One region of the Blastococcus sp. SYSU DS0669 genome, then DNA from elsewhere that is predicted to be linked to it. Evidence: riboswitches for the same ligand, from Rfam matches in the RefSeq annotation. Region 1 holds a riboswitch; each other region holds the start of a gene.
The links. Region 1 has a riboswitch for cyclic di-AMP ahead of ACI792_RS16490 (NlpC/P60 family protein). Riboswitches for the same ligand answer to the same signal wherever they lie in the genome.

Region 1 (9,537 bases):
GACACCGGTTCCCTAGCGGATCAGGTAGATCGTGGCGAAGAGCCCGACCCACACGACGTCGACGAAGTGCCAGTAGTAGGAGACCACGATGGCCGAGGTCGCCTGCGCCGGCGTGAAACGGCCCATGGTGGACCGGATGAGCACGTAGACGAAGGCGATGAGGCCACCGATGACGTGCAAGGCGTGGAAGCCCGTCGTGATGTAGAAGACCGAGCCGTAGGTGGACGACGAGATGGTCGTCCCGTGGTCCATGACCAGGACCCGGTACTCGTTCGCCTGGGCCAGCACGAAGACCAGGCCCATCACGAAGGTGATCGTGAACCAGCGGCGGAGGCCGTAGACGTTGCCGTTCTCCGCGGCGAACACACCGAACTGGCAGGTCACCGAGGACAGCACCAGGATCACGGTGAAGACCGTGGCGTACGGGAGGTTCAGCTCGGTCGGCTCCGGCGGCCACCCCTCGGTGGCCCGGGCTCGCGCGGTGAAGTACATGGCGAACAGGCCGGCGAAGAACATCAGCTCGCTCGAGAGCCAGATGATCGTGCCGACGCTGACCATGTTCGGTCGGGTCAGGGAGTGCACCCGCGAGGTGTCGAAGGTGCTGCTCGCGACGGGGGCCGTTGTCACGGGGCTCATCATGGCATCGGCGGGGCGTGGTCACGACTGCGGGTGGTGACGGCGTGGCGGCGATGTGACCAGCTCGATACCGACGCGCCGCCCCGGCCTGCGCAGACGCCCCCGGGCACTAGGCTCGGCGGCGTGAGTGCCGCCGACAAGCCCGCCGCACCGGCCACCGTGCTGGTCTACAGCCACCGTCCCGAGGTCCGCGACGCGGTGCGCGCGGCGGTCGGGCGGCAGCCCGCCCCCGACGTGGGGCCCCTGACCTGGCTGGAGTGCTCGACGGGCGACGAGGTGGTGGCCGCGGTCGGCGCCGGCGGCATCGACCTGTGCATCCTCGACGGCGAGGCGCAGCCCACCGGTGGGATGGCGCTGGCCCGCCAGCTGGAGATGGAGGTCGCCGACCGTCCGGCGGTCTGCCTGCTCGTGGCGCGGCAGCCCGACCGCTGGCTGGCCCACTGGTCACGGGCGGAGGCGACGCTCGCCCTCCCGGTCGACCCGCTGGTCGCCCCCCGGGTGGTGGCCGACCTCCTGCGCGCCGACGCGGGTCAGCCCGCCGCCCGCCGGTGACGCCGCTGGTGCCGCCGACGTCCGCCGCGCCCACCTGGCCCGGGTTGCTCAACCGGCTGCTCGCCGGGCAGGACCTCACGGCCGAGGACACCCGCTGGGCGATGCGGGAGGTCATGACCGGTGAGGCCACCCCCGCCCAGGTGGCCGGCTTCACCGTCGCGCTGCGGGCCAAGGGGGAGGCCCCGCAGGAGGTCGCCGGGCTCGCCACCGAGATGCTGGCGCAGGCCACGCCGGTGCGGCTGCCCATGGACTGCGTCGACATCGTCGGCACGGGAGGGGACGGCGCCCACACGGTCAACATCTCCACGATGGCGGCGGTCGTGACGGCTGCCGCGGGTGCTCCCGTCGCCAAGCACGGAAACCGCGCGGCGTCCTCGTCGTCCGGGGCCGCCGACGTCCTGGAGGCGCTGGGGGTGGTCATCGACCTGCCCGCAGACGCCGTGGCCGCCTGCGTGCGCGAGGCCGGCATCGGCTTCTTCTTCGCGCCGGTGTTCCACCCCGGGATGCGGCACGCGGCCGCCCCGCGCCGGGAGATGGGCATCGGCACCGTCTTCAACTTCCTCGGCCCGCTCACCAACCCGGCGCGTCCGGTGGCGGCGGCGATCGGCTGCGCGAACGCGCGCATGGCGCCGGTGCTCGCCGAGGTGCTCGCCGCCCGGGGGACGCGGGCGCTGGTCTTCCGGGGCGACGACGGCCTCGACGAGCTGACCACCGCGACGACCTCGGCGGTGTGGCAGGTCCGCGACGGCGCCGTGGAGGCCGACCGGGTCGACCCCGCGGCGCTCGGCATCGAGGCACCGCCGCCGGACGCCTTGCGCGGCGGGGACGCCCGGGTCAACGCCGACGTGTTCCGCCGGTTCGTCGACGGCGAGCGGGGGCCCGTGCGCGACGCCGTCCTGCTCAACGCCGCCGCCGCGCTGGTGGCGTTCGACGAGCGGCCCACGCGGCTGCACGACGGCCTCGCGGCGGGGCTGGAGCGGGCAGCCGCGGCGGTCGACGACGGACGCGCTGCGACGCTCCTGGACCGCTGGGTCGAGGTCAGCCGCGCGGTCCGCCGCTAGGCCCGTCCGGAGGCTCGCGAGGGGCGAGGAGGACGGGGTCCGACCTCAGACCTCGGCGTCGAAGCCGATGGAGAAGGCCGCCTCGAGGTCGTGCCGCGAGTAGGCGCGGAAGGCGATGTGCGTGTCCGTGTCGATGACCCCGGGCACCTTGTTGATCCGGCCGGCGATCACCTCGGCGACCTGCTCGAACTCGCGGACGCGGACGATGGCGATCAGGTCGGCCTCACCCGCGACGGAGTACACCTCGCTGACGCCCTCGAGCTCGGCGACGGCCTGCGCGACCTCGCCGATCGAGTCGGTGGCTGCGTCGATCATCACGATGGCGGTGATCACGCCGGGGATGCTAGCCGTTCGGGGCGGGCGCGGGTGCCCAGCGACCGCCCGTCGGCGAAGGGGTCCCGGGCATCGCGCCCGGATTCCACGCGCGCCAGGAAGTCGCTGTAGGAGCCCGTGCCGGGCGCGGCGCAGGCCAGGGTCCCGGTCAGCTGCACCAGCCGGGTGCCGGGCTTCTCCAGCCAGCGCAGGACCAGTTCGGTCTCGTCGACCGACGTCGGCTGCTCGGCGTCGGTGCCTGGGACGGTCTCCGCGGTCGCCAGCAGGCCGGGCAGCACGCTGCGGACGGTGGTGCCCCGGGGCGCGTTCCCCGCGGCGGCGAGGCGGCCCGACCGGACGACGGACAGCTCCCAACCGCCCTCGCCGTCAGGCCGGGCGAGCACGAGCTCGGGTACGGCGGCCAGCGACGCCAGCCGCTGCCGCCGGCGGAGGGCCCGGACGAGCACGGCCACCCGGTCGCGCAGCACGGCGGCGTCCTCGTACCGCTCCTCGGTCGCCAGGCGCTCCACCCGGTCCAGCAGCGGGGTGAGCAGCGGGCGGGGATCGTGACCCACGGCCGCGGCGAACACCGCGGCGACACCGGCGTACTCGGGCACCGACTGCGCGCCGGTGCACGGGGCGCCGCAGCGCCCCATGTCGGCGAGCGCGCAGGCGCTGACCGGCGTGCGGGGGGAGAGCCGGGCCGTGCACTGCCGCAGGGGGAGCACCTCGTGGACCGCGGCCACGGCGGCGTCGGCGGCGCGGCGGTCGGGGAACGGCCCGAGGAAGACGCCGGCGTCGGGGCGGACCCGGCGCACCACCGACAGCCGGGGGAAGGGCTCCTCGGTGAGCCGGACCCACAGCGCCCGCTCGGGGAACCGGGACCGGCGGTTGTACCGCGGTTTGTGCGACGCGATCAGGCGCAGCTCGCGGACCGCCGCCTCGAGGGCGTGGGCGCACGGGATCGCCTCCACCCGCTGGGCCAGGCGCACCATCTCGGTGATCCGGCTGCGCTGCTCGCCGGAGGTGAAGTAGCTGCGGACCCGGCTGCGCAGGTCGCCGGAGGTGCCCACGTAGAGGGGCTCGTCCTTGGGTCCGCGGAACAGGTAGACGCCGGGACCGTGCGGCACCTCGTCGGCCAGGTGCCGCTTCCGCCGCCGCTCCGGGTCGACCTGCCGGGTCAGGGTGGTGAGCTCCTCCAGGGTGGTCACGCCGAGGGGGCCGAGCCGCTCGAAGAGCCCGTGCAGCACGTCGACGGTGGCCCGGGCGTCGTCCAGGGCCCGGTGCGTCGGCGAGGTGGTGGCCGAGAAGTAGGGGGCCAGGGTGGCCAGCTTGCAGTTGGGCACCTCGTCGCGGTTGAGCAACCGCCGGGCGAGGACGGCGGTGTCGACGGACGCCGCCGCCGGCCACGCCAACCCGTTCTCGGCGCACGCCGCCTTGAGGAACCCGAGGTCGAACGGGGCGTTGTGGGCGACGAGGACCGCGCCGCGGGCGAACTCGAGGAAGGACGGGAGGACGGCGCCGATGCGCGGGGCCGTGGCGACCATCGTCGACGTGATGCCGGTCAGCACGCTGATGTAGGGCGGGATCTCGTGGCCGGGGTCCACGAGGGTCTGGAACTCGCCGAGCACCTGCCCGCCGCGGATGCGCACCGCCCCGATCTCGGTGATGGCGCTGTCCTTGGGGGAGCCGCCCGTCGTCTCCAGGTCCACCACGACGAACGTCACCTGGGCCAGCGGCGTCCCGACCTCCTCGATCGAGACCTGCTGGTAGCGCGGCGGCGCGGGAGAGGGTGGCACGGGGCGGACGCTAGGTCGGGGTGCTGACACTCCGGGGGACGCGCGCCGGGCCCGGCCCCCCCAAGGGCGGGGGGTCGGAGGCCGCCCGACCAGGGGGCCGGGGGTGCTCACCCCGCCGATCACCTGGCGTTCCGCCGCCCGGGCGGGTCACCATGCACTCCCAGCGCCCGTCGCCCCGCGCGACCGGCCCGTCCCTCGGAGGTGGTCGGCGATGCCCGCGCGCTACTGGTCGCGCCCGCCCGGCCCGGTCCGCCGGCGGGTGGCGCTCGCGACGCTGGCCGCGTGCGCCCTCGTGCTGCTGCCGGGTGCGCCGGTCGCCGCCGCGCCGAGCGACCAGCCGGGCGGCACGTCGGGCGTGCTGGAGAGCCGCGACCTCGACCACCTGCAGCGGCGGGCCGCGGAGGTGCAGGACGACCTGCGGGCCCGCCAGGCGGAGGTCGTCGCGGCGCGCGAGGCGCTCGCGGAGGCGCAGCGGTCGGTGGACGAGGCGAAGGCGGTGCTCGACGACGCCCAGGGCGTGCTGGCCGGGCACCAGCGCGAGGTGGCCGGTTACGCCGCCGCCGTCTACCGGGACGGCGGCTCCGTCACGGCTCTCACCCTGCTCCTCAACGGCGGGGACCCCGGAGAGGTCCTGTCCGGCATGGGCTTCCTCGAGGTGGTCGACGCCCACGCGGCCCAGGTCATCGGCGTCGCCGAGAGCCACCGGCGCAGCGCGCTCGACCGGCGGGAGCACGCCCAGGCCGCCCTCGACCGGGCCCAGGTGCGGGCCGACGAGGTGGCGGCGCGGGTGGCCGATCTGGAGGCGGCCGCCGAGGCGGTCACCGCGGAGCTCGGCGACGTGCTCGCCGTCGTCGACGGCCAGCTCGCGGCGCTGCAGCGGGAGCAGACGACGGTCAACGAGCAGACGGCGGCCAGCTGGCAGGCCTACGTCGACCAGCTCCGCGCGGCCGGGCTGGCGGAGGTGCCCGCCGCCGCGTTGCAGGACCCCGAGCTGGCCCTGCCCGACCGGCTGGTGCCGGTGGCTGCGAGCGGGGGCGGCGCCCAGCGCGGGGTCGCCCAGCTGCCCGGTCGCCCGACCTCGATGCTCGTCCTCCCGATGGAGACGCTGACGGCGGTCGGCGGGGCGATGGAGGCGCTCGGGCAGCCGTACGCGCCCGGGACGGCAGGGCCCGACTCCTGGGACTGCGGCGCCCTGGTGCAGGTGGCCTACGGCCGGACCGGGCTGTCCCTGCCCGCGACGCAGGGCGACCTGTTCGCCCGCACCGTGCCGGTGGACCCCGCCGACGTGCTCCCCGGCGACCTGGTCTTCCTGGGCTCGCCGGAGGGCGGGCTGGGGCACGTGGGCATCGCCCTCGACACGCGGACCATGGTCACCGCGGACGCCCGGGCCGGCGCCGTCGTCGTGCGGACGCTGCCGGGCGACCAGGTGATGGGGATCGGTCGCCCGGTCCTCGGCCAGCGGGCCCGCGTCCCCGTCCCGGAGCCGGCCGCGGGGGCGTTGCGGAGCGAGTGCGGCAACACCGTCTACCCGCCCAGCTACGACGGCGGCCGGGCCTGGGGCGGCTACCCGAACGGCCTGATACCGCCGAGCGCGATGTGCCCCCTGGGGGTGGGCGGGCACTCGCTGAGGTGCGACGCGGCCGCGGCCTACCGGGCCATGGCGACGGCCTACGAGGCCGCCTTCGGCCGCCCGCTGTGCATCACCGACTCGTACCGCACCTATGCGTCACAGGTGCGGCTGTACGGGGAGAAGCCGGCGCTGGCCGCCGTGCCGGGCACGAGCAACCACGGTTGGGGCCTGGCGGTCGACCTGTGCGGTGGCGTGCAGTCCTTCGGGACGCCGCAGTACGCGTGGATGGAGGCCAACGCCGGCCGGTTCGGCTACCTGCACCCGACCTGGGCCGACCAGGGGAACGGGCGCGAGGAGCCCTGGCACTGGGAGTACGCCGGCACCTGATGCACCCGTTCCCTGGTCGCGCGGCCGGAAATGTCGGTGACCCCTCCTAGCGTGCGCAGCGACTCACGGAGGAGAAGAAGCGATGCTGATCGACTGCGACACCTGCACTGCCCGCGGGACCGGCTGCGCCGACTGCGTCGTCACCGTGCTGCTCGGCGCCCCGCCGGGTTGGCAGGGGGTCGACCCGGTCGTCGTGCCCATGACCGGGCGGGCGGCCCGTGGTGGTCCCGCCGTGGCCGCCGAGGACGTCGTCGTCCCGCCGCCGGGGGTGGTGGTGGAGTTCGACGAGGTCGAGCGCCGGGCCGTGCGGGCGCTCGCCGAGGGCGGCCTGGTGCCCCCGCTGCGTCACCCGAACGGGGCCGGCGGTCACGACGGCGAGCGGTCCCGCGGACGGCGCACGGGCTGACGTCCCGGACCGCGCCGACCGGGGCTTCTGCCCCGCAGCGGAGCCTCCGACGGGGAGGCGCGCCGCTGACCTGGGGATCTCCCTCACGCCGGGTTCCTCCAGTGATCATTTGTCACGCAGGTATCACGATCGTTAGGGTTCACGCCGTTCGGCCGGGTGGTCGTCATCCGTCGATGGATGGCCTCGACCGGACACCGCCTAATCACCGCACGGCGCGCACCACCGGCGCCGGAGGTGTACCGGGGACCCACCGCAGTTCTGGGGTGAGTTCTCCCGCAGCCGGCCCGCCGGTGCGCGGGGGATAGGGCCAGTCTTCCCAGCCCGAACCCGTCAGCTAACTCGGTCGGCGGTTGCAGAGGAAGAACGGAGAGCCGCCGCACGTGGCGACCCCTCACGCACTGCTGACGCACGCCCCCGAACAGCTCGGCACCGCCGACCGGTGCAGCTCCTCCCGCGCCCGTCGCTCCGGGCCCCTCCGCTCCGGATTGCTGGTCACCGCCGCCGCGGCCATGACCGTCACCTTCCTCCCGGGCACGGCGTCGGCCGTCCCCGGCACGGCCGACGCGGTCGCCGCCCAGGTGGCCCGGGCCAGCCACGAGCTCGAGGTCGTCTCCGAGGAGCTCAACGAGGCCAAGGTCGTCCTCGCCGGCCACCAGCGCGACGCGGAGGCCGCGAGCGAGGCCACCGCCGAGGCGGAGGCCCGGCTCGGTTCCCTCGACGGGCACATCCGCCGGCTGGCCCGCAGCGCCTACACCGGCAGCGGCATGTCGCCGCTCGACGTCCTGCTGACCAGCGACTCGGCCGACCAGCTCGTCGACCAGCTGGGCACCCTCGACGCGATCGCCGGGCACACCAACGACGTGCTCACCGAGGTGTCGCAGGCCGCCGAGGACGCCGAGGAGTCCCGCGAGGCAGCCGAGAAGGCCGCCGCGGACGCCCAGCGGACGGTGGAGGAGATCGCCGCCCGGCAGGAGGAGCTGGAGGCGAAGATCGCCGAGTACCAGCGCCGCTACGAGGAGCTCACCGCGCCGCAGCGGGAGCAGGTGGCGCAGGCGCACGGCGGGGCCGGCCTCCCGGCGCCCAGCGGCGTCGTCGCGCCGAGCTCGGCGGCCCAGGCCGCGGTGAACGCCGCGCTGGCCCAGCTCGGCGACCCGTACGTCTGGGGCGCCGGCGGGCCCAACGCCTTCGACTGCTCCGGCCTGACCTCCTACGCCTACGCCGCGGCGGGCGTGACGCTCCCGCACTCGAGCCGGTCGCAGAGCCAGATGGGCAAGCCCGTCTCGCGCAGCGAGCTGCAGCCCGGTGACCTGGTGTTCTTCTACAGCCCGGTCAGCCACGTCGGCATGTACATCGGCAACGGGCAGATGGTGCACGCCTCGACCTCCGGCCAGCCGGTGAAGGTGGCGAGCCTGGATTCGATGGGCAACTACAACGGAGCCCGTCGCATCGCCGGCTGACCGCCACCCGACCTCTGTCGGCCGGCCTGTCCGGAGGCGAGGACGACGGCGTCGGCTCACTAGGATCGGCCGGGTGAGCGTTCGCCGGGCCGCCCTGGTGGCCGCGGCCCTCCTCGGGATCGCCGTCGTCGTCGTGATCGCCGTCCGCACCCCGTGGACCGTCCTGCCGGAGCCGCCCGGCGGCTACACCGAGCCCGACCCCACCGCCGGCCTCGACCCGGCCCGGATCGAGCGCGCCGAGGCGTTCGCGGCCGCGCTGCGGCCGGCGTCGCTGGTCTCCCTGCTGCTGAGCCTGGGGGTGTCGGCGGTGCTCGGCCTGACCCCGCTGGGCGCCCGATTGATGCAGGCCGTCGCGGCGCGGGTGGGCGACCGGTGGTTCGTCCAGGTGCTGGTGGGGGTGCCGGTCCTCCTGCTGCTGGGGCGCCTGGCCACCCTGCCGCTCTCGGCCTACGCCGAGTCGGTGCGCACCCGCTACGGCCTCTCCACCCGCGGGTGGTGGCTCTGGCTGCGCGACGTCGCGGTCTCCCTGGCGATCAGCGTGGCGTTGACCGTGGTCGTGGTGCTGGCGTTCCTCTGGCTGGTTCGCCGGGCCCCGCGCACGTGGTGGGCGTGGGCGGGGGCGGCCGTCTCCGGCCTGGTGGTCGCCGGCTCGTTCCTGTACCCGGTGGTCATCGAGCCGGCGTTCAGCACCTTCGATCCCCTGCCGGCGGGGGAGCTGCGCAGCGAACTCCTGGCGCTCGCGGAGCAGAACGGCACCCCGGTGCAGGACGTGCTGGTCTCCGACGCGTCCCGGCGGACGACGGCGCTCAACGCCTACGTCTCCGGCTTCGGGTCCACCCCGCGCATCGTGGTCTACGACACGCTCCTCGGGGAGCTGCCCGACGCGGAGATCGAGTCGATCGTCGCCCACGAACTGGGGCACGTCGCGGCCGACGACGTCCTGACCGGCACGCTCATGGGGGCGCTGGGTGCGGGCGCGGCGACCGCGCTGCTCGGCTGGCTGCTGACCTGGGCACCGCTGCTGCGCCGGGCCGGGGCCGAGCGGCCCGGTGACCCGCGGGTCGTGCCGCTGCTGCTGTTCCTCGTCGCCGTCGGCGGCCTGCTCGGCACACCGGTGCAGAACTTGGTGTCCCGGCAGATCGAGCAGCGCGCCGACGTGCACGCCCTCGAGCTCACCCGCGACCCGGAGGCGTTCATCGACATGCAGCGTCGGCTCGCCGCGACCAACCTCGGCGACCCCGATCCTCCGGCGGCCTGGCACTGGTTCTTCGGCAGCCACCCCACCACCGCGGAGCGGATCGCGATGGCTCAGGACTGGGCCCGCCTGGAGGGTTCGTGAGCCGCACGCTCGTCGTCA
Region 2 (9,537 bases), on a different contig from region 1:
CCCCACCGACCTGGACCCGCCGCACGACTGGATCCACCGCCTCGACCTCGACGACCCGCAGTGGACCGAGGCGACCCGTGGCCCGTTCGACATGGTGGTCTGCGTCGAGACGCTCGAGCACGTCGAGAACCCGCGGCAGGTGCTGCGCTCCATCCGGGCGCTGCTGGAGCCCGGCGGCAAGCTGCTGGTCAGCACGCCCAACGTCGGCCACCCGCACTCGCGGCTCAAGATGTTCCTGCGCGGCGCGCCGTTCATCTTCGGGCCGGGGCACTACTACCAGCCCGGCCACATCTCGATCCTCCCCGACTGGATGCTCGTCGAGCACATCCGGACGGCAGGGTTCGGCGACATCACCGTCACCAGCGGGGGGTCGACCTGGTACGTGGGCCTGCGGAAGGTGGCGCACCGGGTCGAGACCGCGCTGCTGTGGGCGATCGGGCTGCGGCCGCGGGCGGAGTCGGGCGAGGGCATCTGCACCTTCGTCACCGCCGTCGCCGTCTGACCGGTCGGCCGGGGCTGACCGGCGTACGACAGCACCTCGACGGACGAGCGCCCCCCACCCGGGGATCCGGGCAGGGGGCGCTCGTCGTCGTGCGGTGTGTGGTTACGGCAGGAAGGCCACGTGCGGGTGGTCCATGTGATTGGCCGTGGGCGAGCCACGGTCCTCCATGCCCTGCCAGGCCCAGCCGGTCCACGTACCGGCGATCCGCTGCTCCCAGATCACGTACTCCACGCCGAGCCGGGCCGCGTTGTCGATCACGTACTGGGCGACGGCGTCACCCTTGGCCGAGTCGGCGTAGACCATGAAGTCGGCCGCGAGGCCCGCGGTGGGGCTGTGGCCGGGGCGGGTGAGCACCGTCCCGACGCCGTGCACCTCGGCGATCTCCTGGACGTCGGGGCGGACGTGCGCGTCCCACTGGTCGTAGGCCGCCGAGGTCGCCGCCGGGGCCGGGACGGGGGCCGGGGCCGGGGCCGGTGCGGGAGCCGGGGCGGGCCGCTCGTCCCGGCTGGCGCGCTCGGGAGCCAGTCCCCCGCCGCTGAGGGCGAGGACCTGACCGACCCGCAGCACGTTCGCGTCGGGGCCGATGACGCCGAGGTTCAGGGCGTGCAGGTCCTGCCACGTGGTGCCGTGGCGGGCCGCGATCTTGCCGAGCGTGTCGCCGGCGACCACGGTGTACGACCCCGTCGCGACAGCAGGCGCCGCCGCCGGCGCGACGCCGCCGCCGATGGTGAGGACCTGGCCGACGCGGAGCAGGTTGGGGTTCCCGCCGATCGTGTCGCGGTTGGCGTCGTAGATGCTGCGCCAGGTGGTGCCGTGCTCGGCCGCGAGCTTGCTGAGGGTGTCGCCGGGGCTGACCGTGTGCGCGCCGGGGTGGGCGGCCGCGGAGCCCATGGTCCCGAGGGTGAGGGCCGAGGCCGCGGCGAGGACGACGGCCGGGTACGCCACGGTGGTCATGGCGCGGTTGCGGGAGGGACGACGGTGCCGCCCCACGGTGCGATGGCTGTTGGGCATGGAGTGGTGAGCCTCTCGCCGCCTGCGGGGTTAGCTGTCGGGTTCGGGCGAGAGCTGCCCGGCCGCGCATGGCGCGGCTTCACCCCGAGGTCCCGGAGGGGCCACGAACGGTGGGTCCCCCGCGCCTGCCCGTGCGTCTATGACTCCGGGGTGGCCGTGGGCAGGTTCGGCGGGCGGCCATCCGGGCCCGCCGATCGGCGGACGGAGGGAACGGTAGGTATCAGGATCGGCTCGCCACAGGCCGGACCGGTCCTTTTCGAGAACTCTCCGCACGGCCGCACGGCGCGTCACCAACCGTGCGCGCAGCGCCTCCGTTCACCCGTCCGGGTGACGTCCCGACCGCACCGGCCGGTGGCCGGCGTCGGGCGGGGGACGGACGAGTCGGCCTGTACGCCGGGTTCTGTCCACGGGTGCCTTGCGGCCTCCCGATGGGCGGTCATCCATCTAGGCCTGCCGTTGCCGGCAGGCTCCAGCGGTCTACCCGCAGGCTCGGGCGGGCCGCCCTCGAACGCCTGCGCGGAACGGCGGCGAACCGCCGTTCCTTCTTGACCTAGCTCCGGGTGGGGTTTACCGAGCCACGCCGGTCACCCGGCGTGCTGGTGGTCTCTTACACCACCGTTTCACCCTTACCGGCGCGAACGCCGGCGGTCTGTTTTCTGTGGCACTGTCCCGCGGGTCACCCCGGGTCGCCGTTAGCGACCACCCTGCCCTGTGGAGCCCGGACGTTCCTCGGCGACGGGGTCTCCCCCGCCGACGCGACCGCCCGGCCGACTCGTCCGTCGTGCCCTGGAGTGTAGGGCGCCCGGCACATGGAACCCGCAGCGCGCGGGTACATGCCGTCGATCCCCGCACCACCCGATGGAGGAGGACGTCATGGGACTGATCTCAGGGCTCGTCAAGGCCAACCTGCTCAAGCGACTGCTGAGCCGTTTCAGTCGCCGCGGACGCTGATGGCCTGCAGAGCGGACGCATCCCGACCGCGGTGATCCAGCATCCGCTGCGCTCGTAGGTGCCCGACTGGCCGCCCGCCCCCGTGGGCGGCCAGTCGGCCCGCGCGCTTCTCGGCCTGCGGAAAGTGTCGTACCCCCGTCCTAGCCTGCGGTTGTGTCGGTGGTCGGGTTCGCGGTCGGGGTGAGCGTGGGGCCGGTGTCCGAGCCGCCCTCGCCCTGGGAGCTGAAGGATCCCGATCCTCAGTGGTGGGACGAGCCGTTGTCCGCGTGGCTGCCCGCCCGCCGGTCGGCGGTGGAGGTGGCGGATCTGCTGGGGCAGATCGTGGCCGCCGAGGCGCGGCTGGCGGCGTTGCGGGTGGAGCTGGTGATGGACCTCGCCGCCGCCCGCCCGGCCCCGGTCGATCCGCTGCCCGGCGGGGAACGGGCCGGAACCGTGGGGCCGGCGGGGGTGAGTGAGTTCGTGCCCGATGAGCTGGCGGCGGTGCACAACAGCAGCCGGGCGGCGGCGGTGACCCTGCTGGAGCACGCCGAGGTGCTCACCACCCGGCTGCCGGCCACCTTCGCCCGGCTGCGGCTGGGGCTGCTGGACTGGCCGCGGGCCCGGGCGATCGCCGCGGAGGTCGCCGCCACCGGAGCCGGCACCGATCCGGCGGTGATCGCCGCGGCGGAGGCCGCGGTGCTGCCCGGCGCCACCGGGCTGGGGCTGGGCCGGCTGCGCGAAGCCATGCGGGCGGAGCTGGTGGCCCGCGACGCCGCCGCGGCCGACCGGCGCCGGGAGATCCGCCGGCGCGGCGCGGACGTGTCGGTGCGGCCGGTCGGGGACGGGATGAGCGAGCTGCGCGCCCTGCTCCCGCATCCCGAGGCCCGGGCCTGCCGGGCGGCGGTGGACGGCCACGCCCGGGCGGCGAAGGCGGCCGGGGATGACCGGCCGATCGGCATGCTGCGTACCGGTGCGCTGGCCGATCTGCTGCTGCGCCCCTGGCAGGACGCCCCGGCGGTGACCGCGCAGCTGACCGTGATCGCCCCGCTGGGCGCGCTCACCCCGGCCGGTTTCCTGGCCGCCGGCGCCCCGCTGCCCGCGGCGTTCACCCCAGCCGGGGCTCCCGAGCCGGTCGGGGAGGTCGACGGGGAGCCGATCACCGCCGCCCACCTGCGCGAACTGCTCACCGCCCTCGACGCCTGCGGCATCCAGGCCCCGCCCGGCGGCAGTCTGGACATCGCCATCACCGACGCCACCGGCGCGCTGCTGGCCGTCACCGGCCGCGGCGAGCTGACCCGGCTCGCCGCCCGCGGCTGCCCCGACCACCCCACCGACCTCGAGCACCCCGAGGCCGCCTGCGGCTGCCCGCTGCTGGGCCGCCCCGGTCCGGTGGACCGCTACCGCCCCTCGGCCGCCCAGCAGCGGTTCCTGCGCGTGCGGGACCGCACCTGCCGCCACCCCGGCTGCACCGTGCCCGCCGGCTGGGCCGACCTGGACCACGTCATCGCCCACGCCACCGGCGGGGCCACCGACTGCGCGAATCTGTGCTGCCTGTGCCGCCGCCACCACCGGCTCAAGACCTTCGCCCCCGGCTGGACCCACACGATGAACGACGACGGGGTGCTCACCGTCATCACCCCCAGCGGCGTCACCCGCACCACCCGGCCACCCGGCTACCGCGTCCTCACCGAGCGACCCGAACCACCGCCGCCGCCACCGGACCCGGCGGACGACCCACCGCCCTTCTGACCCGGACGGGGTCAGCCGGTCGCGACGCTGCGCCGGCGCCTACCCCCAGTAGAGCCGGAAGCCCACGCGCCGCCGTCCGTCCTCGGTGAGCGTGGACATGTCGACGATCTGCCGTGCCTGCACGTCGACCGGGTCGTCCGAGAGCAGCTCCAGGTACCGCCGGTGCTCGGTCAGCGAGGCGACCGCCGTCTCCACCTGGTCGCTGACGTCGACCTCGTGCGGCGGGTCGGTCAGCTCGCCGACCGCGATGTACTGGACCCCGGACCACCGCTCCTCCGTGAGCTCCGGGAAGATCCACTCGTTGCCCGCGTCGGCGACCGCGTCGAGCACCGACTGCCCGAGGGCCTGGTGGTCGGCCGAGTTGAGGTAAGCCGGCGACACCCCCGGCGGGGTCCACGTGGGCCCGAAGTACCCGGTGACGACGAGCTCGGGCCGGTGCCGACGGATGGCGGCAGCCAGGTCACGGCGCAGGTCGGGCCCGGCCACCAGGACGCCGTCCCGGTGGTCGAGGAACTCCACCTCGGTGACCCCGACGACGGCAGCCGACCGCCGCTCCTCCTCCTCGCGCAGCGGGCCCGCCTCAACCGGGGGAACGCCGGCCATCCCGGCCTCCCCCCGGGTCGCCAGCAGGTAGTGCACCTCCTTGCCCGCGGCCGTCCACGAGGCGACGGCGGCGGCCAGGCCGTACTCGATGTCGTCGGGGTGCGCGGCGACGACGAGGGCGCGCTGCCAGTCGTCGGGCATCGGTGCAGGCGGCATGGGGCGAGTCTGCCCCGCCGTCAGCGCCCGCGGGCCACCCGCAGCGCCGCTGCGACCATCGGCACCTGCAGGGGCAGCCGCACCACGGCCGCGGCCATCACCGGCGGCTTCCGGAGCCCCAGCCGGAGGTGGTGCAGGTGCGCCGGAACGAAGGCCAGCAGCAGGGCTGCGGCCGACCAGCCGCCGACCCGGCGGGTGCTCGGAGCGGCCAGCAGCGCGGCGGTGCCGATCTCGGCCACCCCGCTGGCGAGCACCCACACCCGCGCGGAGCCGAGCTCCGGCGGGACCAGCCACTCGTAGGTGCGCGGGCGCACCAGGTGGAGCACTCCCGACCCGCCCAGCAGGGCTCCCAGCCACGTCGCGCTCGCCGGTCTCCGCATGGGGCCACCGTAGGGTGACCCGCCGTGTCCGCCGTCGACCTGCTCATCGCGGCGGGCGTCGCCTTCGTGGCCGGCGGCGTCAACTCGGTCGCCGGCGGCGGCTCGCTGATCCTGTTCCCCACGCTGGTCGGGCTCGGCCTCGGCACGGTCGCTGCCAACGTCACCAACTCGCTGGCCCAGTGGCCCGGCTACCTAGGCGGCGTCGCCGGCTTCCGCGCCGAGTACGCCGGCCAGCGCCGTCGCCTCGTCCGGTTCGGCGCGGTGGCCGCCCTCGGCGGGCTCGCCGGCAGCGTCCTGCTCCTCACCACCCCGTCGGACGCCTTCGACGTCGTCGTCCCGGCGCTCGTGCTGCTGGCCAGCCTGCTGCTCGCCGTCCAGCCGCTCGTGACGCGGCGCCTGGCCGGACGGGCCGCCGGCGAGCCCGGCGGCGACCCCGCCTGGCTGTACCTGGCGCTCTTCCTCGCCACCGTCTACGGCGGGTACTTCGGCGGCGCGCTCGGGGTGATCCTCGTCGGCGTGCTCGGCATCGGGCTGCAGCGGCTGAAGCTCGCCAACGCGCTCAAGTCCGCGCTGTCGGCCGTCACGGCGACCATCACCCTGCTCGTGTTCGGCATCTTCGGGCCGGTCGCCTGGTCGGTCGTCGCCGTCGCCGCCCCGGCCGGCCTCGTCGGCGGCTTCCTCGGGGCGCGCATCGCCACCCGCATCCCAGCGACCCCGCTGCGGGTCCTCATCGTGACCTTCGGCGTCGCCGTGTCGGTCTACCTCTCCGTGCGCACCTGACCGGCCTCGGCGGGCGTCAGCGCAGGTGCGCGGTGTCGTTCAGCAGCCGCACCGACGAGCGCCCGTCGGACGACCACGCCACCGTGCACAGCGAGGCGGCCTCCAGGAACACCCGGTGGACGACCTCGGGACCGGTGCCGAGCCCCGCGCCGAGCATCAGCTTGATCGGCGTGACGTGGCTGACCACCAGCACCGTCCGCCCGGCGTGCCGGGTGAGGATCCGCTGCCGGGCCCGCTCCACCCGGCCGGCGACGTCGGCGACCGACTCGCCGCCGGGAGCCGCGACGGTCACGTCCCCCATGAACCGGCGCACCGCGAGCGGGTGCCTGGAGCGCGCCTCGTCCGCGCTCAGCCCCTCGAGGGCCCCGAAATCCAGCTCGACCAGGTCGTCGTCGAACTCCACCGGCAGACCGAGCCGCGCGGCCACGATCTCGGCGGTCTCCCGGGTGCGGCGCAGCGGCGAGGCGACGACCACCTCGATGCCGAGCTCGGCGGCGCGCTCGCCGGCCGCCTCCGCCTCGGCCTCTCCGGTCCGCGACAGCGGCAGCTCGTTGCGGCCGCTGAACCGGCGCTCGGGGGTGTGCTCGGTCTGGCCGTGCCGCAGCAGGTGGGTGACCGTCGTGACCACCGGGGCCGGCTCGGCCGTCGGCTGGACGTCGTCCTCGGCCACGCTGGGCTCCGCGGCGGCGTCCCGGTGCACCGGCCGGCCGTCCATCGCGCTGTTCGCCAGGGCGTCCGCGGCGCCGTTCTGCGCGCGCGGCACCCAGGTGTAGCGGACGCCGCCGAGCTTCCGGGCGATCGCGCGGGCCTGAAGGGCGAGCTGCTGCATGTCCGGGTGCTTGATCTTCCAGCGGCCCGACATCTGCTCGACGACGAGCTTGGAGTCCATGCGCACCTCGACCTCCGCGGAGGCGTCGAGGTCGAGCGCCGCCTGCAGCCCGGCGACCAGCCCGCCGTACTCGGCGACGTTGTTGGTGGCGCGGCCCACCGACGCGGCGCGCTCGGCCAGCACCCGGCCGGTGTCCGCGTCCCGCACCAGGGCGCCGTAGCCGGCCGGCCCCGGGTTGCCCCGGGACCCGCCGTCGGCCTCCACGACGAACCGGCGGCTCACAGCCCGGACTCGGCCGTGCGGACCAGGATCCGCCCGCAGTTCTCGCACCGGACGACCTCGTGCGGGTCGGCGTTCCCGACCGCCGCCAGCTCCCGCCCGTTGAGCTCGATCCGGCACCCCTGGCACTGGCGGGCGCGCAGCATCGCCGCTCCGGTCGTGCCGGTCTGGGTGCGAACGCGGTCGTACAGCGCCAGCAGCGGGGCGGAGAGGCCACCGGCGACGGCGGCGCGCGCGCTCTCGTGCCGGCTGATGCCGTCGGCGATGTCGGCGAGCGCGTCGTCGCGCAGCTGCTCGGCCCGCTCCAGCGCGCCCCGCGCCTGCTCCCGCGCCTCCTGCGCCGCCCGCAGCGTGGCCTCGGCCGTCTCGAGGCGCTCCATCAGCTCGAGCTCCTGGTTCTCCAGGGTCGCCTGGCGGCGCGCGAGCGACTCCATCTCCGACTGCAGGCTGCTGGTCTCCCGCGCGCTGACCCCGCCGACGTCCAGGCGCTGCTGGTCGCGGGTGGCGCGCTGCCGCACGGTCTCGACGTCGGCCTCCAGGCGGGCGACCTCGCGCTGGAGGTCACGCACCTCGGTCTCGGCCCGGACGACGTCGTCGGCCAGCGACCGCTCGGTCTCCGCCGCCGCCTCCACCGCCACGGCCTCCGGCAGGGTCCGCCTCCGGTGGGCGAGCTGGGTCAGGGCGACGTCCTCCGCCGCGAGCTCCAGGAGCTTCTGCTGTTCGAAGTGGTCGGCCTTCACGCCGCCAACCTACCTGCGGCTCGACCGCGGCCTGCTCACCGCAGCGCGAGCTCGGCCTCCACCGCCGCGACCGCGGCGTCGGGCGACGGCAGGCCCCCCGAGGCCAGGACCACGCCGTCGACGACGAGGGACTCGACCGCCATGCCAGCCCGCACCGACCGGCGCAGCGCGGCGCCGCGCAGGCCGCGTCGGCGCCCGGCGCCGACCAGCTCCGGCAGCAGCCACAGCCAGTTCGACGGCGACACCACCTCGATCGCGACGTCGTCCGGGAGCCGCGCGCGCAGCGCCCGGTACACCGCACCGACCGCGTCGTCCGCCGGCGGGACGTGGCAGTGCGAGCCACCCTCGTCGAAGGGCCGGACGTCCCCGCTGCAGCAGCCGCCGGACGCGGCCGCCGCGCGGGAGCCCCGGACGAGGACGACCCGCGGGGTCACCGCCGGTCGTCCCGGTCGGGACCGCCGAGCGGACGGTCCGACACCGCCTCGTCGGGGTTGGCGCGGGCGACGACGGACTCCCGCCCGCCGCCGGTCCCGTCGGCGTCCACGACCGCCGGGCGCTCCCGCCGCGCCGCGAGGAGCGCGATGACCGCCTCGACGATCAGCCAGACCGCCAGCACGAAGATCAGCGCGTCCAGCGGCGCGAGCACCCACTGGTCGTCCCGCACGAAGTTGCGCAGGTTGACCAGCAGCGCCCAGGTGGTCATGACCAGCAGGAACACCAGCGGGATCAACGCCGCGATCGGGTTGCGCCCGCGCCGGGTGATCCAGACCGCGATGACCGAGAGCGCGAGCCCGGCAGTGAGCTGGTTGGTCGTGCCGAACAACTGCCACAGGACGCCGAAGGTGTACCCGGCCTCCCCGCCACCGGGCAGCAGCGCCATGGCCAGCGGGATGACCACGGCGATGGTCGTCGCCACCGTCAGGTTCCGCGACAGCACCCGCGCCCCGATCAGCTCACCGATCTCCTGGACGACGTAGCGCTGCAGCCGGACGCCGGTGTCCATCGTCGTCGCCGCGAAGCTGATCACGACGACGGCCGCGAAGATCGTCGCGATGTCGAGCGGGATCGCCAGGTTGTTGGCGAAGGTGGCGACACCGTTGACGAAGTTGCCGACGGCGCCGCCCGAGGCCGTGGCGAAGTCGGGGTAGAGCGCCTCCCAGTCCGCCTGCGAGGCGGCGACCCCGGCGGTGGCGGCCAGCACGGCGCCGGTGGCGAGCGAGCCCTCGCCGACGGCGCCCATGTAGCCGACGTACCGGGCGTCGGTCTCCTTGTCCAGCTGCTTGGAGGTCGTCCCGGAGGAGACGAGCGAGTGGAACCCGGAGATGGCTCCGCAGGCGATGGTGATGAAGAGGAACGGGAAGAAGCTCGGCGAGCCCTCGGGGACGTCGTTGACGACCGGCGCCTGGATGGTGTTCATGCCGACGATCAGGCCGAGGCCGATGACGCCGAGGGCGATGAACAGCTGGTGGCTGTTGATGTAGTCGCGCGGCTGCAGCAGCACCCAGACGGGGATGCGGGAGGCGATCCAGGTGTAGATGAACAGCAGCACCACCCAGACGTTGCGGGTCTGCTCCACCC
Region 3 (9,537 bases), on a different contig from region 1:
GACCTGGGCAGCTGGATCGCGCCCACCGTGGCCGCACTCCTGGAGGCACCCGGTGGGCGCTGAGATCGAGGTCCGCGGGGGAGCGGGCGGGGTGGAGGCCGACCTCGCCGATCTCGCTGCGCTGGCGGGCGGCAGCCTGGACCTCGGCGAGGCGCTGGCCGCCACGAGCGCGGCCTGCCACCCGCTGCTGGTGGATCCCGACCTGCTCGCCTCGGCGGTGCTCGACCCGGCCGGCGTCGCCCGGTTCCAGGCCGCGCTGTTGGAGGCGCTGGACGGGCCGGGTGGCCTCTCGGCGCTCGCCGTCGCGTTCGCCGCGCGCGCGGCCACGCTGCGGGCGGCGGTCGAGGCCTACGCGGCCGCCGACGCCGCCCTCGCCGAGCTGGCCGACGACCTGCACTGGGCGGCCGGCTTCTTCCCCGAGGTCACCGGCGGCGCCCTCCTGGTCCTGGGCGCCGGGCAGCTCCTCACCGATCCGGGCGGCACCGTGGCGGAGGTCCGGGAGCTCGCCGACGACCCCGAGCGCTGGCTGACCGAGCACCCGGGCCTGGTCGACCACGTCGTCAACGCCGCTCCCGGCACCGCCTCGCGGCTGGGCCTCACCACCGGCGGCCTGCTCTCCCCGTGGCTCGGCGGAGGCGACGTCCGGTCAGCGGCCGCCCGCCTGGGGCGGCTGTGGCCCGACGGCGTGCCGGTCGTGCAGGACCGCCCGGACGACGTCCGCGCGGCGGCGGTCCGGCCGCCCCGCGGGGTCGCCGACCTGCTGGCGGCCCTCGACCTGCGCTCGGAGGAGTCCGGGCCCGAGCGCGACCACATCGGCGTCCGGGTGCTGACCCGCGCCGACGGCACCACCGCCTACGTCGTCGACATCCCCGGCACGCAGGACTGGGACCTGCCCGGTGGCCCGGTGAACGCGGCGACCCACGACCTGGGCACCAACGTGCGGGTGCTCGGCGGCGACGTCACGACCCGGCAGCGGGCGATCGCCGAGGCGCTGCGGCGGGCCGGCGCCGGGCCCGCCGACCCGGTGATGCTCGTGGGGCACAGCCAGGGCGGCATGGTGGCCGCCCAGGCGGCGCACGGCGCCGGCACCGCCGACTTCCCCTACGACGTCCGGTGCGTCCTCACCGCGGGCTCGCCGATCGGCCGGGTGGCGGTGCCGGCCGGGGTGCAGGTGCTGGCCCTGGAGAACGAGCACGACGTCGTCCCGCACCTGGACGGGCGGGACAACGACGACGACGCGAACGTGACCACGGTGACCTTCGACCGGCGGAACGGGAGCCTCGGCGCCGACCACGGGCTCCGGAACGCCTACCTGCACGGCGCCCGGTTGGTCGACCGCAGCGCGGACCCCTCGCTTGCGGCCTACCGGGCGGGCGCGGCACCCTTCCTGGCCGGGCCCGGCGAGGACGTGACCGTCGTGGCCCGCGTCTACTCGATCAGCAGGGGGTGAGCGGTCCGTGCGCTGCTCGGGACGGGCGGGGGGCCTGCTCGTGCCCGCGGCGGTGCTGCTCGCCGTGGCCGGCTGCTCCGGCGGCGGTGGCAGCGGAGGCGGTGGCGGTGGCGGTGGCACGCCGCCGGCACCATCGTCGGACGCCGCCGCGATCGGTGCCGCGATCGAGGACGAGCTGCTGGCCCGGGACGACGTCGCCGCCGTCGAGGTCCGGTACAAGGACACAGCGACCGACCCGGCGAGCGGCACCGTGGACGTCACCGCGGAGCCCGGCGCGGATGCGCCCGCCATCCGCGACGAGGCAGTGCGCCTGGTGTGGCAGAGCCCCCTGCAGCCGCTGTACTCCATCGGTGTGAACGTCGTCGACCCCGATGAGCCGGTGCGGGGGCTGTCGGAAGTGGTGGACCTGCTCGACGTCGCCGACCGGGCGCCGCTGGAGGAGCGCTTCGGCCCGCGCCCCGGTCAGTGAGGAGGCCGCGGGCGCCCCCGGCCGCCCGGCGGCCGGCGCTGCGACATGTCGAAGCTCGCGACGACCTCGAGGAGGAAGTCCGAGGCGGCCTCGGCGACCGCCTGCACCTCCTCGGGCCGGGTGGTGCCGAGCACCTCGATGAGGACGTCGTGGTGGACGCGGATCACCTCGAGCAGGCTGATGCCGGCGGCCAGGGCAGACCGCCCCAGCTCGTAGCCCGCGTGCAGCGAGGACTCGCGCCGGTGGCCCAGGTGGCGCAGGAAGGCCGCGCGGTGGTCGCGGCGCAGGTCGTCGAGGGCCGTCACCTGATGAGGCCCACCGTGGGGGCCCCGCGGCCGGCCAGGCGTTCGAGCCCCTCCTCGAGGTCCAGGGCCGTCTCCAGCGTGCCGGTGTCCATCCCGAGCCGCACGATGACGAACGCGACGTCGGGCTGGATGCCGACGACGACCGTCCGCGCGCCCCGCAGCCGCGCCATCTCGGCGATGTCCCGCAGCATGCGGGTGGCGAACGAGTCGAGGACGTCCAGCGCCGCGAGGTCGATGATCACCCCGCGGGCGCGGTCACGTCCGATGCGGTCGACGAGGTCCTCGCGGAAGCGCTCGAGCTGCGAGTCGTCCAGCGCGGTGTGGATCGAGGCGATCAGCGTCGGGCCCTGCTTGAGGATGGAGAACAGCCGCGGCCCGGAGCTCATGGCCCGATCGACCCGTCGCGGTGCACCGACGTGTACCCGAGCATCCGCTCGGCCTCCTCGAGCCCTCCCTGCAGGTCACCGACGGTGTCCATCTTGCTCAGGTCGACGCCGATGGTCACCAGGGTCCGGGCGATGTCCGGCGACAACCCGGTGATGATCACGTTGGCCCCCATCAGGCGGGAGGCGTCGACGGTCTGGACGAGGTGGTTGGCCACCGTCTGGTCGATCGCCGGGACGCCGGTGATGTCGATGACGACGACCTTGGCGCGGTGCGTGCGGATGCCGCTGAGCAGCTGCACGGTGAGCTGCTTGGCGCGTTCGCTGTCGAGCACCCCGATGATCGGGAGGATGAGCAGCCGCTCCCGGACGGGCAGGACCGGCGTCGAGAGCTCGAGGATCGCGTCCTGTTGCTGCCGGATGACGCGCTCCCGCTCGTCGACGAAACTCACCGCCACGGTGTTCGCGATGCGGTTGGCGGCCGGCTCGTAGGCGTCCAGGACCCGGTTGAGCAGGCCGAAGTCGCGCTGGTACTTCTCGAACAGCGAGCGGGCCAGCACGTCGCGCAGGAGCAGCACGATGCCGACCACCTCGTGCGTCTCCACGCCCCTGGGGATGATCCGCTCCGAGAGGTCCCGCGCGTAGTGCTGCAGGGCCTCCACGCTGCCGGTCTCCAGCACCTCCACGTAGTTGTCGTAGACCGACGTGGTCTCCGCGGCCACCTCCTGGTTGGTCATCGCCTGGAGCAGGTGCGCCTCGCCGATGCGCGTCGTCCACTCCTGGCGCAACCGGGTGCGGTGCTCGCGCAGGTGCGCGACGAGCTCGGGGAGCAGGACCTCCTCGTCCCCGGGCCTCCCCGGCGACGCGGCCTCGGAGACCCTGGTCGCGTTCCCGTCCTGGCTGCCGGTCATCGCTCTCCCCACCACTTCGTCATGGTCACGGTGGTGCCGCGACCCACCTCCGACACGACCGTGAACTCGTCCATCAGGCGCCGGGCGCCCGGCAGGCCCAGGCCCAGGCCCGCGTAGCTGCTGAAGCCGTCCTGCAGCGCCTGCTCGACGTCGGGGATGCCCGGGCCGACGTCGCGCACGACGACGCGGATCCCGCGCCGCGGCTCCTCGAGCACGTCGACGACCACCTCGCCGGCCTCGGCGAACCGCACGACGTTGCGGGTCACCTCGGAGACGGCGGTGGCGATCACCGTGAGGTCGGTCGGTGGGAACCCCATCCGGGCCGCCACCTCGCGGGCCGCCTGCCGGGCGGCGACGACGTCGGCGTCGGCCCGCACGGGGACGCGCACCTCGTCCTCCCGGGCCCGGCCGCGCTCCATGAGGGGGCCGCTCAGCCCGGCGCAGAAGTCGCACCCGAGCAGGTGCCTCGCCGCGTCGATCTCCCGCTGCCGGCGCCGGTCGCCGCTGGAGAGGGCGAGCAGCACCGGCCGGCACCGGTCCGTCGGCGGGTCGGCCGTCTCCAGGGCCAGCAGGTACTCCACGCGCAGCCGTGCCCGCGTGCGGTTGAGCTGGGCGGCCACCGCGCCGGCCGTCGAGCCGAGCTCGGCAGCGAGCGAGCGGGTGTCCTGCCCGGCCACCTCGTGGGCCAGCAGGGTGACCCGCTCCCGGTCGCCGAGCCGGCGCAGCGCGGCGCTCACGGCGTCCCGGTCCTCGCGCGCCAGCACGTCCTCGTCCGGTGCGGCGGAGGGGTGGAGGTCGACGACGCGGTGCTGGTTCCGCCGCTGCCGGTCCTGCTCCCGCCACAGCGAGGTGACGACGTTGCGCGCGGTGACGATCGCGTAGGGCTCGAGCATCCCCGGCTCGATCCGTCCGGCCGCGGCCAGCACGCGGGCCAGCGTCTCCTGCACCAGGTCGTCCACGGTGGCGGCGTCCCGGACCCGGGACGCGACGATCCGCCGGACGAGCGGCACGAGCGCCATGAACTCGACCGACCCCGGTCGCTCCTCCTCGGAGCCAGCCGGCCCCGCGGCTGCCATGGGCCGGACGCTACAACCGGCGGACGCGCACCGCCTCCCCTCCCGCGCACGGCTCGGGCCGGGCTTCAGCCGGGGGCGCGAGGAGCCGCTCTCCCAGCGAGCGTCGCTCACCGGCGCGCTCGCGCAGCAGCGACGCCAGCACCGGGCTCGTGGCCTGATCGGCGCGGCGTTCGAGGATCTCGGCGGTCACCAGGTGCCCGGCCGCCCGTCGCATCCGCGCGAGCCGCCGGAGCCGCTCCTGGCGCTGGGGCGGCCCGTCCTGGAGTCCCGCGGACCTGACGCGCGCATGCTGGTCCGTGGTCATGGCACACCTCGAATTCCTGCCGGTTCCCCGTGCACCGGTGAGGACGCGGCGACGCGCACCGCATGACGCGCAGGTCCAGGACGACGTGACGAGGCGCGGATCCCGCGTCATGCACCAGGGATCCGCGCCTCTTCCAGCGCGGGACCGACCGGTGCCGCGTCATGCGTCGCGTCATGCACCGCGTCCTGCCGCGTATCAGTCAGAGAGCCTCCGGCGCGGGGCGGACGGGAGGCGGGGGCGTGACCAGAGGGGGGACCATGCGCCACCGCTCCGGTGCCATGACGCTGTGCGGATCCGTCGGGCGCGGAGGGAGGCCGGTGACGGCGACCGGGCGCGGCACGGCCCTGCACGGCAGCCGGGAAGGCGCGCACGCGGTCCGCGCGTTCCGTGACGCACGGGGGGCACGGAAGGCGGGACGAGAGGTGTCCGAGATCCGGGTGGTGGTCGTGGACGACCACCCCTTCCTGCGGGAAGCGCTCACCGAGCTGCTCGAGGCGGCCGGCGGCATCGCCGTGGTCGGGCAGTGCGCGGACGGGACGGAGGTCGCCGACGCCGTGCGGCAGCTGCGCCCCGACGTCCTGCTCCTGGATCTGCAGATGCCCGTGATGGACGGCCTGACGGCGGCCCGTGGTGTGCGGACCGCTCACCCGGAGGTCCGCATCGTCTTCCTCACCGGCGGCCTCGACCCGGCCAGCGTCCGCGAGGCCCGGGCGATCGGCGCAGCCGGCTACCTGCTGAAGGACGACGATCCCGCCGAGCTCTCCGGTCACATCCGGGCCGTCGCGGCCGGCGGCTCGGCGTGGCACCCGCGCGCCGCGGCACTGCTCGGCGACGAGCCCGGGACGGCGGACCCCGAACCGCACGACCCGGGAACGTGACACTCCTCATGTCCGGGCCTCGCCCAGAGGGCGCCGAGTGGGGCGGGTGGGGCTCGAACCCACGACCCAGGGATTATGAGTCCCATGCTCTGACCGGCTGAGCTACCGCCCCGGCTCTAGCAGCCTGCCAGACGCCGGTACGTCACCCGCGTCGCGACTCGGGACCCGAGTGGCGGACCGAGATGGTTCGTTATGCGCCTGTGACATATCCAGGTTTAGCTTGTACCGTCTCTCGCGGCCCACCCGATCCCGCTCCCGAACCCGGGGGCTCGGGCGGGCCCCGCCGAACTCCGCGGTCTGACCGCCGCGGGGACCGGGGACCCATGTTCTCTGGGGTGAATCCCGCCTGCGCCTCCACGGGCAGGCTGGTAGGGCACGTTCCGGCCCGAACCCGTCAGCTGACCTGGTAGGCGGACCGAGGAACGGAGACCGTCGCCTTGGCGACCATGCACCACCTGCGCCGCAGCCTGCGGCGACCACGCCGCGCCGCCGGCCGGGCGACCATCGCCCTCACCGCGCTGCTGGCCCTGTCCCTGATCGGGACGCAGTCCTCGTCGGCGGCCCCGAGTGGAGCGCAGAGCGAGCACGACCGCGTCGCCGCCGAGGTCGCGACGATCGAGCAGCGCGTCCGCGAGGCCGAGGAGCGGCTGCAGCAGATGACGCTGCAGGCCGAGGAGGCCAGCGGCGCCGTGCTCACCGCCCAGGCCGAGCTCGACCGCGCCAGGCAGCACGCCGACGCGATCGCCGCCGAGCTCGCCGCCGTCCGGGAGGCCGTCGGCCGCACCCAGGACGACGTCGCCACCCTGGGCCGGGAGGCCTACATGGGCAGCGACGAGGCGTTCACCGAGCTCGAGATGGTCCTGCACGCCGAGGGCCCGGGTGAGCTGCTGCAGCAGGCCGCGACGCTGGATCTGCTCGGCGAGGACCGCGCCCGGGTCCTGGAGGAGCTGCGGATCGCCGAGGCGCGCGAGGCACGGCTCGACCAGGAGGCCAAGGCCGCCGTCGCCGAGCGCGACGCCGCCGCCCGCACGGCGCAGGAGGCCCAGGGGGAGGCCGACCGTCTGCTCGCCGCGGCGCAGTCCGAGTTCGACGCCTTGACCGCGGAGAAGGCCAGCCTGGACCAGCAGCTGCGGGACGCGGAGATCCGGCTGCTCGAGGTCAGGGGCGCCGAGGACGCCGCCCGCGCGTACGACGCCGCGCAGGCGGCGGAGCAGGCCGCGGTCATGACGGTGGCGGCCGCGCCGGGTGGTAGCGGTGCCGCGCTCACCCAGGGCCGGGTCACCTCCTGCTACGGGGCGCGCTGGGGCACGATGCACCTCGGCGTGGACATCGCCGCGCCGATCGGCACCCCGATCTACACGCCCGAGCCGGGCGTGGTGCTGCAGGCCGGGCCGGCCAGCGGCTTCGGGCTCGCCGTCGCGATCCAGCACCACGACGGGGTCATCACCGTCTACGGGCACGTGAACCAGTTCTTCGTGTCACCGGGGCAGGTCGTCAGCGGCGGGCAGCAGATCGCCGAGGTCGGCAACCGCGGCCAGTCCACCGGTCCGCACCTGCACTTCGAGGTGCACCGCGGCGGCCTCTACGCCGACCGGACGAACCCCGTCCCGTGGCTGGCGCAGCGCGGCATCTCCCTGGGCGGCAGCTGCAGCTGACCGGTCCCGCGCGCCCCGTGCGGCAGGATCGGGGCGTGCGGACGGCGGTGGATCGGACCTGGCTGCGGGCAGCCGTCCTCGGCGTCCTGCTGGTCGGCGGTGCGACAGCGGCGCTGACGCTGGACCTGCCGTCGGCGGACCACCTGCGGGCGGCCGTGGCGGGCGCCGGCGTCGCCGCCTGGCCGGTGCTGGTGGGCGCCGTGGCGCTCGTGCTGCTGGCGCCGGTGCCGCGGTCGGTCGTCTCGGCCCTGCTCGGCGCGGTCTTCGGGCTGGCGGCGGGGCTGGCCGTGGCGTTCGCCGGCGGGCTGCTCGCCGCCGTCCTGGCGTTCGGGCTCGCCCGTGGGCTGGGGCGCCCGGCCGTCGCCCGGCTGGCCGGGCCGCGCCTGGACCGGTTGGTCGCGGGGCGCTCGTTCGCTGCGGTGCTGGTCACCCGGCTGGTGCCGGTCGTGCCCTTCGTCGGCGTCAACTACGGGGCCGGCCTGGCGGGTGTCCAGCTGGTGCCCTTCGTGGCCGCCACGGCCGTGGGGCTGGTCCCGAGCACGGTGCTGCAGGTCGGCGTCGGCGCCTCGGCCGGCGTGCTCCTGGCCCACCTGGGCGCTTCCGTCGTCGTCCCGGGCACCGTCTGCGCCCTCGTCGCGCTCGCTGCCGGCACCGCCTGGTGGTGCCGGGGCCGGACGACGCGGCCCGCGCGCGGCAACGCCTAACCGCGGCCGAACAGCCGCCCGAGCACGCCGCCGGCGCCACCGACGGTGCGGGCGGCCAGCTGCAGGATCGGTCCGCCCGGGATGCCCGGCACCTGCTGCACGATCGGCGCCAGCTGCAGCAGGCCCGGCACGTCGTGCACCTTCAGCCTGCGGCGGGCCGCCGCCGGGACGGGGTTGACCCGCCCGGACGCGGCATCGAGCAGAAGGGCGGCGGCGGCCTCGACGGCCGGCCCCTCGACGACCCCGGCCGGCACCCGGCGCACCTCCCACCCGCCGCCCGCCGAGGTGAACCCCCAGCCGCCGTCGGGCGTGACCAGGCTGACCCGCCCGGAGATGCCGGTCGAGGCCGCGAGGGCGCCGGTGACGTCCGTCAGCGCCGCCAGCCCCGACTGCAGCACCGAGGTGGGCGGCGGTTCCGCGCCGCAGGAGACCAGGTCCAGCCCGTGGACGGCGAGCTCGTACGCCTGGCCGAGGACGACGCTGAGCAGCGGCAGCCGGCCGACGACGGAGACCGCGGGCGCGGTGTCGAGCTCCACGGGCTCCTCGGCCAGGTACCGGGCGGTCGCCTCGCGGTTGCGGCGCACCGCGGCCAGCACCTCCTCCCGCGAGGCGCCGCGGTGGGCTGCGGTCACCCGCGCGTTCACCGCGTCCGGGTCAGGCGGCGTCCCGGTCGCGCCGGCCCGCGCCGAGGCGACGAGGTCGCGCAGGGCGGCGTGGTCGTCCCAGCAGCCCAGGTGCACGCAGATCTCGTGCGCCCGCCACCCCGGCAGGCGTGAGGAGCGGTCGAGGTCCACCGACTCCGCCTGGGCCAGGAAGACGTCCCACGCCTCCAGCACCATGCCGGCGACGACGTCCCGACCGGCCTCGGCCATGCCCTGGTGCGCGCCCACGGCGCAGGCCCTACCCGCACGTCGCGCGGTGCAGGCATCGCCGATCGTGGCCCCGGTCACGCGCACGAGGATGACGGCGCCAGGCACCGCCGGCGGGCTCGGGAGGACTCTCGGGGTCGGCGGCTGTGGCGGAGCCGGCGCGCGGGCTCCCCGCGCCGGCGGCCTACCGGGAGGGCCCCGCGGCCGGCGACGTCCCGCTCTCCGCGGTGGCGACGGCGCTCGCCGGCGCCGTGCGCGAGGCCGACACCGTGGCCCGGCTGGGCGGCGACGAGCCCGCCGTGCTGGACGCCGGACCCTCGTCCGTCCACGCCGTGTCGCCCAGTCGCCACGCAGAGTCAACGATCGCCCGACCGGATCGGCTGGTCGCAGGCCGTGAACGCGGCGCCCGCGTCCCACCGAGCAACTACGCTCAGTGATCGGAGGGTCGACCACCTGGGCGCGGAGCAGAGGGCGAGCCGACCGGCACGGCGCCCGCCGAGCGCGTGGACCTGTGAATACGCTGACATGGCTGG

Region 2: it holds a riboswitch for cyclic di-AMP, as region 1 does, so the genes downstream of both, ACI792_RS13630 (LysM peptidoglycan-binding domain-containing protein) here and ACI792_RS16490 (NlpC/P60 family protein) in region 1, are expected to answer to the same signal.
Region 3: it holds a riboswitch for cyclic di-AMP, as region 1 does, so the genes downstream of both, ACI792_RS13450 (peptidoglycan DD-metalloendopeptidase family protein) here and ACI792_RS16490 (NlpC/P60 family protein) in region 1, are expected to answer to the same signal.

Annotation. Positions count from the first base shown of each region.
Region 1 is NZ_JBJHAE010000018.1:70,903-80,439, forward strand. It holds gene qcrC (cytochrome bc1 complex diheme cytochrome c subunit) at 1-5, opposite strand, end outside; gene ctaE (aa3-type cytochrome oxidase subunit III) at 13-627, opposite strand; gene ACI792_RS16460 (hypothetical protein) at 760-1,188, shown strand; gene trpD (anthranilate phosphoribosyltransferase) at 1,197-2,249, shown strand; gene ACI792_RS16470 (Lrp/AsnC family transcriptional regulator) at 2,295-2,582, opposite strand; gene ACI792_RS16475 (DEDD exonuclease domain-containing protein) at 2,579-4,360, opposite strand; gene ACI792_RS16480 (D-alanyl-D-alanine carboxypeptidase family protein) at 4,572-6,317, shown strand; gene ACI792_RS16485 (hypothetical protein) at 6,400-6,723, shown strand; cyclic di-AMP (ydaO/yuaA leader) riboswitch at 6,940-7,087, shown strand; gene ACI792_RS16490 (NlpC/P60 family protein) at 7,104-8,180, shown strand; gene ACI792_RS16495 (M48 family metallopeptidase) at 8,254-9,519, shown strand; gene ACI792_RS16500 (glycosyltransferase family 4 protein) at 9,516-9,537, shown strand, end outside.
Region 2 is NZ_JBJHAE010000012.1:103,932-113,468, reverse strand. It holds gene ACI792_RS13635 (class I SAM-dependent methyltransferase) at 1-502, shown strand, start outside; gene ACI792_RS13630 (LysM peptidoglycan-binding domain-containing protein) at 605-1,456, opposite strand; cyclic di-AMP (ydaO/yuaA leader) riboswitch at 1,521-1,659, opposite strand; RNA gene rnpB (RNase P RNA component class A) at 1,887-2,288, opposite strand; gene ACI792_RS13620 (DUF222 domain-containing protein) at 2,618-4,192, shown strand; gene ACI792_RS13615 (PIG-L deacetylase family protein) at 4,232-4,951, opposite strand; gene ACI792_RS13610 (DoxX family protein) at 4,972-5,331, opposite strand; gene ACI792_RS13605 (sulfite exporter TauE/SafE family protein) at 5,356-6,111, shown strand; gene ACI792_RS13600 (bifunctional RNase H/acid phosphatase) at 6,128-7,222, opposite strand; gene ACI792_RS13595 (zinc ribbon domain-containing protein) at 7,219-7,959, opposite strand; gene ACI792_RS13590 (hypothetical protein) at 7,995-8,393, opposite strand; gene ACI792_RS13585 (carbon starvation CstA family protein) at 8,390-9,537, opposite strand, start outside.
Region 3 is NZ_JBJHAE010000012.1:68,132-77,668, forward strand. It holds gene ACI792_RS13400 (hypothetical protein) at 1-63, shown strand, start outside; gene ACI792_RS13405 (hypothetical protein) at 53-1,450, shown strand; gene ACI792_RS13410 (hypothetical protein) at 1,458-1,919, shown strand; gene ACI792_RS13415 (phosphatase RsbU N-terminal domain-containing protein) at 1,913-2,224, opposite strand; gene ACI792_RS13420 (STAS domain-containing protein) at 2,221-2,610, opposite strand; gene ACI792_RS13425 (STAS domain-containing protein) at 2,607-3,518, opposite strand; gene ACI792_RS13430 (sigma-70 family RNA polymerase sigma factor) at 3,515-4,594, opposite strand; gene ACI792_RS13435 (hypothetical protein) at 4,605-4,898, opposite strand; gene ACI792_RS13440 (response regulator) at 5,321-5,776, shown strand; tRNA gene ACI792_RS13445 (tRNA-Ile) at 5,815-5,888, opposite strand; cyclic di-AMP (ydaO/yuaA leader) riboswitch at 6,058-6,189, shown strand; gene ACI792_RS13450 (peptidoglycan DD-metalloendopeptidase family protein) at 6,223-7,431, shown strand; gene ACI792_RS13455 (TVP38/TMEM64 family protein) at 7,467-8,135, shown strand; gene ACI792_RS13460 (maleylpyruvate isomerase N-terminal domain-containing protein) at 8,132-9,025, opposite strand; gene ACI792_RS13465 (diguanylate cyclase domain-containing protein) at 9,151-9,441, shown strand.